2 regions of the Phenylobacterium sp. GW821-FHT12F10 genome follow, and region 2 is predicted to be linked to the other one. Evidence: predicted binding sites of a transcription regulator. Region 2 holds the regulator's gene; the other holds the start of a gene.
What was found. The regulator HrcA, encoded in region 2, represses chaperone genes, less so after heat shock. The targets are predictions, from matches to a motif close to GTTAGCANTCNNNNNNNNNGANTGCTAAC.
Positions count from the first base shown of each region.

Region 1: a site for HrcA is predicted at 2,207-2,235, ahead of groES (co-chaperone GroES). Genes of this name have one in related genera too.

Region 1 covers NZ_JBXAPY010000003.1:423,429-427,625, reverse strand. Annotated here, with positions in the region: gene AC1RN5_RS18195 (acyl-CoA dehydrogenase family protein) at 1-999, opposite strand, end outside; gene AC1RN5_RS18190 (VOC family protein) at 1,172-1,546, opposite strand; gene AC1RN5_RS18185 (hypothetical protein) at 1,633-2,058, opposite strand; gene groES (co-chaperone GroES) at 2,294-2,581, shown strand; gene groL (chaperonin GroEL) at 2,635-4,197, shown strand, end outside.
Region 2 covers NZ_JBXAPY010000004.1:62,373-66,569, forward strand. Annotated here, with positions in the region: gene AC1RN5_RS19545 (DUF2975 domain-containing protein) at 1-16, shown strand, start outside; gene AC1RN5_RS19550 (helix-turn-helix domain-containing protein) at 19-261, shown strand; gene rph (ribonuclease PH) at 596-1,315, opposite strand; gene hrcA (heat-inducible transcriptional repressor HrcA) at 1,422-2,498, shown strand; gene grpE (nucleotide exchange factor GrpE) at 2,501-3,133, shown strand; gene tesB (acyl-CoA thioesterase II) at 3,252-4,121, opposite strand.

The DNA.
Region 1 (4,197 bases), on a different contig from region 2:
GATGTCGATGCGGGCGCGGCTGATCTTCTCGATGTTGCCGCCGAGCTGGACGAGGGGCTTGCCGAAGGCCTCGCGGGACAGACCGCGGGTGACCATCAGGTCCAGGGCCTTCTCGGCCTGGCCGATGGCGCGCATGCAGTGGTGGATGCGGCCGGGGCCGAGGCGCAGCTGGCTGATCTCGAAGCCGCGGCCCTCGCCCAGCAGCATGTTCGACGCCGGCACGCGGACGTTGTCGAAGATGATGTGCATATGGCCGTGCGGCGCGTCGGGATCGCCGAACACGTTCATGGGGCCGACGATCTTCACGCCGGGCGCGTCGGTGGGGACCAGGATCTGCGACTGGCGCAGGTTGGGCGGGCCGTCGGGGCTGGTCTGGACCATGGTGATCATGATCTTGCAGCGCGGGTCGCCGGCGCCGGAGATGTAGTGCTTCTCGCCGTTGATGACGTACTCGTCGCCCACCAGGGTGGCGCGGGTGTTGACGTTCTTGGCGTCCGACGAGGCGGCGTTCACCTCGGTCATGGCGAAGGCCGAGCGGATCTCGCCGCGCAGCAGGGGCTCCAGCCACTTCTTCTTCTGCTCAGGGGTGCCGACGCGTTCCAGGACCTCCATGTTGCCGGTGTCCGGCGCGGCGCAGTTCATGGTCTCGGACGCCATGGGGTTCTTGCCCAGCTCGACGGCGATATAGGCGTAGTCGAGGTTGGACAGGCCCTCGCCGGTCTCGGCGTTGGGCAGGAAGAAGTTCCACAGGCCCTCGGCCTTGGCCTTGTCCTTGGCCTTTTCCAGGCATTCCAGCTGGCCGGGCGCGTAGCTCCAGATGTCGGCCTTGCCCTCGCCGAGGCGGTGGAACTCCACGCTCATCGGCTGGACGGTCTCGGCGATGAAGCGCTTCACGTGCTCCAGCAGCGGCAGGGCCTTGGCCGACATCCGCAGGTCGTTGAGGTCGTCCATCGGGTTCAGCTTGAAGCTGGATTGGGCCTTGTCCTTGGTCTCGCTCATCTTTGTCACTCCCACGGTGTTCTGGTTGGCGGCCCCGTTGCGCGAGACCCATGGATGTCGCGCGGCCTGTTCGCCGCGCTGAAGCCTAGACCGATAGCTTTGGCCCATCGCGGGCCGCAAATCAAACAAGCGTTTTAATACGCTCGTGCTTTCCCGGACCGTGGCGGGAGGCTCAGCTGGGCATGGCCGGGTTGGCCCCGTGGCAGACGGCCTCGATGTTGTGGCCGTCGGGATCGAGGACGAAGGCGCCGTAATAGCTGGGATGGTAGTGGGGGCGCAGGCCCGGCGGGCCGTTGTCGCGGGCCCCCGCGGCGATGGCCGCGGCGTAGAAGGCGTCCACCGTGGCGGTGTCGGGGGCGCTGAAGGCCACGTGGCAATAGCCCGAGGTCTCCCCCAGGCCGATCCAGAAGAAGGGCCGGCTGTCGCCATAGCCCGAGCCCACGTCCATGGTGAACACCCGGGTCAGGCCCAGCGGCTTGAGGGCCGCGTCGTAGAAGGCCTGGGACCGGGCGTGGTCGACCACCCTCAGGCTCACATGATCCAGCATGACTGCGTCTCCCGTTGCGCCGGAGAACGCTAGGCCCTGGAGGGGCCTTGGCAAGCCCCGCGCCGCGCGCGGGGCCGCCGAAGGGACTATTTGGCGGGCAGCTGGTCGGCGCCGGCGCAGGCGGCGGTCACCAGGGCCTTGTCGTCGGCGCTCGCGGCCTTGGCGGGTTTGCCGGTGCGCCAGGTGTCGGCGATCGCCAGGGGCTTGGACGGCGAATAGGAGCCGATGATCATCAGGGCCTTGGCCTTGCAGTCGATGGCCACCACGCTGCCGACCCCGTCGGCGGCGCCCGGGGCCGAGGGCCCGACGCGGGGGCTGGCGCCCACCTTGCCGATGGCTTGCTGGATCACGACCATGCCGCTGGCGGTGTCGCGGTAGGAATAGTCGGTGTCATAGGACCACTGGAGACCCTTTTCGCTCACGGCGCTGTAGGGCTTCCAGGTTTCGGCTGCGGCGGGCAGGGCCACGGCCGCGATGGACAGGGCCGACAGGGCGGCGAGCGCGAGGCGCATGGATGATCTCCTGGGACTTTAGGTTTCTTCCCTCGCCAAGACCCTTAGCGGGACGCCGCCGCGCGGGCCAAGCGGATTCGCCGCAAGGGCTGTTTCCGGCCCGGCCAAGCTTGACTCCGGGGCCCCGCGACCCTACGTCCCGCCCGTCGTTAGCACTCAGGGGCTGCGGCTGCTAACGCTCGGCCCCTCGTTGCGACGCAATCCATTCAACCGTCCCGAACGGAGAGAAAAAGACATGGCGTTTCGTCCCCTGGGAGACCGCGTGCTGATCAAGCGCGTCGAAGAAGAAGAGAAGACCAAGGGCGGGATCATCATCCCCGACACCGCCAAGGAAAAGCCGCAGGAAGGCGAAGTCGTCGCCGTCGGCCCCGGCGCCCGTGACGACAACGGCAAGATCCAGCCCCTGGACGTGAAGCCGGGCGACAAGATCCTGTTCGGCAAGTGGTCGGGCACCGAAGTGAAGATCGACGGTCAGGACCTCCTGATCATGAAGGAAAGCGACGTTCTGGGCGTGGTCGAATAACCACCTCCTCCGCTCTCCTCCCTCCCACAACACACTGAAAGAGCTGAACGAACATGGCCGCTAAAGACGTCTATTTCGCTTCCGACGCGCGCGACCGCATGCTGCGCGGCGTCAACATCCTGGCCAACGCCGTGAAGGTGACCCTGGGTCCCAAGGGCCGCAACGTGGTCATCGAGAAGTCCTTCGGCGCCCCGCGCTCCACCAAGGACGGCGTCTCGGTCGCCAAGGAAATCGAACTGGCTGACCGCTTCGAGAACCTCGGCGCCCAGCTGATCCGCGAAGTCGCCTCCAAGACCAACGACAAGGCCGGCGACGGCACCACCACCGCCACCGTGCTGGCCCAGGCCATCGTCGTCGAGGGCCTGAAGTCGGTCGCCGCCGGCATGAACCCGATGGACCTGAAGCGCGGCGTCGACAAGGCCGTCACCAAGGTCCTGGCCGAGATCAAGGCCTCCTCCAAGAAGGTGACCACCAACGCCGAGATCGCCCAGGTCGGCACCATCTCCGCCAACGGCGACACCGAAGTCGGCGAGATGATCGCCAAGGCGATGGCCAAGGTCGGCAACGAAGGCGTCATCACGGTTGAAGAAGCCAAGACCGCCGAGACCGAACTCGACGTCGTCGAAGGCATGCAGTTCGACCGCGGCTACCTGTCGCCCTACTTCATCACCAACGCCGACAAGATGGAGGTCGAACTCGAAGAGCCTCTGATCCTGCTCTACGAGAAGAAGCTGACCTCGCTGCAGCCCCTGCTTCCGGTCCTGGAAGCCGTGGTCCAGTCGGGCCGTCCCCTGCTGATCATCGCCGAGGACGTCGAGGGCGAAGCCCTGGCCACCCTGGTGGTGAACAAGCTGCGCGGCGGTCTCCGCGTCGCCGCCGTCAAGGCGCCGGGCTTCGGCGATCGCCGCAAGGCCATGCTGGAAGACATCGCCATCCTGACCGGCGGTGAGCTGATCAGCGAAGACCTGGGCATCAAGCTCGAGAACGTCGGCCTCGAAATGCTCGGCAAGGCCAAGAAGGTCTCGATCACCAAGGACGACACCACCATCGTCGACGGCATCGGCGCCAAGGACGCGATCGAAGGCCGCATCGGCCAGATCAAGCGCCAGATCGAAGACACCACGAGCGACTACGACAAGGAAAAGCTGCAGGAACGTCTGGCCAAGCTGGCCGGCGGCGTCGCGGTCATCCGCGTCGGCGGCTCGACGGAAGTCGAAGTGAAGGAAAAGAAGGACCGCGTCGACGACGCCCTCAACGCGACCCGCGCGGCCGTGGAAGAAGGCATCGTCCCCGGCGGCGGCGTCGCCCTGCTGAAGGCCTCCAAGGCTCTGGACGGCTTCAAGGGTGACAACGACGACCAGGAAGCCGGCGTCGCCATCGTGCGCCGCGCCCTGCAGGCCCCGATCCGTCAGATCGCCGAAAACGCCGGCGTCGAAGGCTCGATCGTGGTCGGCAAGGTCATGGAGAACACCTCCCCGACCTTCGGCTTCAACGCCCAGACCGAAGAATATGTGGACATGGTCGCGGCCGGCGTCATCGACCCGGCCAAGGTGGTCCGCACCGCCCTGCAGGACGCGGCCTCGGTCGCCGGCCTGCTGATCACCACCGAAGCCGCC
Region 2 (4,197 bases):
GGAGCTGACGATCTAATCATGCCCATTCGTGTCCTGCTCGACCGCGTGCTGCTGGAACGCCGCATGTCGCTCACCGAACTCGCCGACCGGGTCGGCGTCACCATCGCCAACCTGTCGATCCTGAAGACCGGCAAGGCCCGCGCCGTGCGCTTCTCCACCCTGGCGGCCCTGTGCCGCGAGCTGGATTGCCAGCCCGGGGACCTGCTGCACTACGAACCCGGTCCCGCCGACGACCTGCCGGACGACGACGAGGGCGGGTAACGGTGGCGTGATGTCGCAGTGCGGCATGTTTTTGCGCGCGCAAGTGCAAAAAACACGACTGAGCACCGCTTAGATATTGCCAGGTAAGGGCTGGGCTCCTATATGCACTGCAACAATTGCTGCGTTGCACAAAGGAGCTCCCCATGGCTCGCGCCCTTGAGAACCTGATCGACCGCCTGATGGCGCCCTTCGCCGAAGAGCTGGCCCGCCTGCCCGCCTCGGCCTTCCGGCAGCTGCTGAACGGTCTCTAAGTTAGTAACCCGCCGCCTTCGGGCGGCGGTCGCGTTCGAAACAGGCGGCCCCCCCAGGGCCGCCTGTTTTGCGTTCCGGCGTCCTACTTGCGGGCCGCGGCCTCGAGCTGCAGTTCGCAGAGCTCGCCGATGCCCTTGCGGGCCAGGGCGAACAGGGCCTCGAACTCGCCCTGGCTGAAGCCCCGCTTCTCGCCGGTGGCCTGGATCTCGACGATGTCGCCGGACCCGGTGAGCACGAAGTTGGCGTCGGCCTCGGCGTTGGAGTCCTCTTCGTATTCCAGGTCCAGGACCGGGGTCCCGTTGTAGATCCCGCAGGAGATGGCCGCGACCTGGTCGGTGATCGGGTCGGCGGTCACTAGCCCTTCCTCCATCAGGTAGTTCACCGCCCGGCGCAGGGCGATCCAGGCGCCGGTGATGGCCGCCGTCCGGGTGCCGCCGTCGGCCTGCAGCACGTCGCAGTCGAGCGAGATCTGGCGCTCGCCCAGCAGGGTCGGGTTGATCACCGCGCGCATGGAGCGGCCGATCAGACGCTGGATCTCCTGGGTGCGGCCCGACTGCTTGCCCTCGGCGGCCTCGCGGCGGCCGCGGGTGTGGGTGGCGCGCGGCAGCATGCCGTACTCGGCGGTGACCCAGCCCTGGCCGCGGCCGCGCATGAAGCCCGGCACCCGGTCCTCCACGCTGGCGGTGATCAGCACCTTGGTGTGGCCGAAGGTGATCAGGCAGGAGCCCTCGGCGTAGCGGTTGACCCCGGTTTCGATGGTCACGGCGCGGAGAAGCTCGGGGGTACGGTCGGAAGGGCGCATGGGAAGGGCTCGGATAAGAGCGCGACGTCTTGCGCCGCAGTGGGTCGGGCTTATCCTAGATCATAGAGGTTCCGTCCATGGTTCTGACCTGCCCACGCCACCAACCTTGACCAGCTCGCTGTTGACCGGCGGGCCGTCGCTCGCCGAACTGGACGAGCGCGCCCGCGACATCTTCCGCCGCGTCGTGGAAAGCTATCTGGAGACCGGCGACCCGGTCGGCTCGCGCACCCTGTCCAAGGGCGGCGTCCACCTGTCGCCAGCCTCGATCCGCAACACCATGCAGGACCTGACCCAGCTTGGCCTGCTGGGGGCGCCCCATGTCAGCGCCGGGCGGCTGCCGACCCATGCCGGCCTGCGGCTGTTCGTCGACGGCCTGATGGAGGTCGGCGATGTCGGCGAGGAGGAGCGGCGGACCATCGAGGCCCGGCTTACCGGCCGCGGCCAGACCTTCGACGACGCCCTCAACGAGGCCAGCGCCATTCTGTCGGGCCTGGCCGGCGGGGCCGGGGTCGTCGTCACCCCGGTGCGCGACGCCGGGGTCAAGCACGTGGAGTTCGTCTCGCTCTCGGCCGACCAGGCCCTGGCCGTCATGGTCTTCGACGACGGCGCGGTGGAGAACCGGCTGATGTCGCTGGCCGCCGGCGTCACCCCCAGCGCCCTGCAGGAGGCGTCCAACTTCCTCAACACCCGCCTGCGGGGCAAGACCCTGGTGGAGGCCGGCCGCGAGATGCGCACCGAGCTGGAGGCCGCGCGCCGCCAGCTCAACGAGACCGCCGCCCGCCTGGTGGAGGACGGCCTGGCCGCCTGGGGCGGGGGCGAGGTGGCCGAGCGGGCCCTGATCGTGCGGGGCCGCGGCAATCTCCTGGCCGACCCGGAAACCCTGGAGGACCTCGAGCGCGTTAGAATGCTGTTCGATGATCTGGAGCAAAAGGAACAGCTCATCGGTCTGCTAGACGGGGTCAACGCGGCCCAGGGCGTGCGCATCTTCATCGGGGCCGAAACGCGACTGTTTTCGCTTTCGGGTTCCGCCGTGATCGCCGCGCCCTATATGACGGGCCGACAGAAGGTGCTGGGCGCGATCGGCGTGATCGGTCCGGCCCGGCTCAACTATGCCCGGGTCATCCCGCTGGTGGACTATACCGCCCGCGTGCTGTCCCAGGTTCGAGAACGCGTGAAGGATTGAACATGTCCGACGATCAAACGCCGGCTGAAGAGCTCAACGAATTCGCCGATGCGGCGGTGGACCAGATCGAGGCCCTGAAGGCCGAGGTCCAGGGCCTGAAGGAACAGGTGCTGCGCTACGCCGCCGAGGCCGAGAACACCCGCCGCCGCGCCGAGCGCGAGGCCAATGACGCGCGCGCCTACGCCATCCAGAAGTTCGGCAAGGACCTGCTGGGCGCGGCCGACAACCTGGCCCGGGCGCTCACCGCGGCGCCCGCCGACAGCGCCGACACGGTGGTGAAGAACTTCGTGGTGGGCGTGGAGATGACCGCCAAGTCCCTGCAGAGCGCCTTCGAGAGCAATGGCCTCAAGAAGATCGAGCCTGACAAGGGGACCAAGTTCGACCCCCACCAGCACCAGGCGATGATGGAGCAGCCCTCCACCGAGGTGGCCGGCGGCGGCGTGATCCAGGTGCTGCAGCCGGGCTATGAGCTGCTGGGCCGGCTGATCCGCCCGGCCATGGTGGTGGTGGCCGCAAAGGGCTCCACGGGTCCGTCCCCCGGCGGCGAGCCGACCGGCGCGACCAATCCGTACGCCGCTCAGGACGCCGCCCACGGCGACGACGACGCCGGCGGGGCGGTGGATACGAAGGCCTGATCTGACCGCTCATCCCGGCGGAGGCCGGGACCCAGGTCGTAGGTCACGACCTGGGATGCTGTCCTGAATGCGGTAGATGAACCTGGGCCCCGGCCTTCGCCGGGGTGAGCGGGGTCTTTTAAGCCTTCGCCTCGGGCTTGCGCATGCGGATCAGGCCTTCCTGGGTGACCGAGGCCACCAGGTCGCCCTTGCGGTCGAAGATCGAGCCGCGCACGAAGCCGCGGCCGCCCGACGCCGAGGGGCTGTCCTGGTGATAGAGGTGCCACTCGTTGAAGTTGGACGGCTTGTGGAACCACATGGCGTGGTCGAGGCTGGCCGACTGCAGGCCCGGCGTCTGCCACTCCACCCGGTGCGGCCGCATGGCGGTCGAGAGCATGTTCATGTCCGACGCATAGGCCATGATCACCTGGTGCATGTGCGGGTCGGTCCCGATCGGGGCGCGGCAGCGGAACCAGACGCTGTTCTCGGCGGGCTTGGGGCCCTTGTTGAAAAAGGGGTTGCCGTCGACGGCGCGCATCTCGATGGGCCGCGGGCGCGACATCATCTTGCGCATCTCCGGCGGGGCCTTCTCCAGCATCTTCTTCTGCTGCTCGGCCTCGCTGGGCAGGTCGTCTGGGCCGGGCACGTCGGGCATCGGCGCCTGGTGCTCGAAGCCCTCCTCCACCACCTGGAAGGAGGCGGCCAGGTTGAAGATCTGCTTGCCGTTCTGGATGGCCACCACGCGGCGCGTGGTGAAGGTGCCGCCGTCGCGGGAGCGGTCGACGTCGAAGACGATGGGAATCTGCGGATCGCCCGGACGGATGAAGTAGCAGTGCAGGGAGTGGCAGACCCGGTCCTCGACCGTCTCATAGGCCGCTAGCAGCGACTGGCCGATCACCTGGCCCCCGAAGATCCGGCCCGGACCCATGGACGGACTGACGCCCCGGAACAGGTTCAGCTCCAGGCGTTCCAGCGACAGGGTCTCGATCAGGCTCTCGGGCGTGTCCATATGGGTCTCGAAATATGCTGCAAGTGCGAAAGGCGACGGATTAGGCCCATAGGGCGGCTCGGGCAAGGCGGTAGAA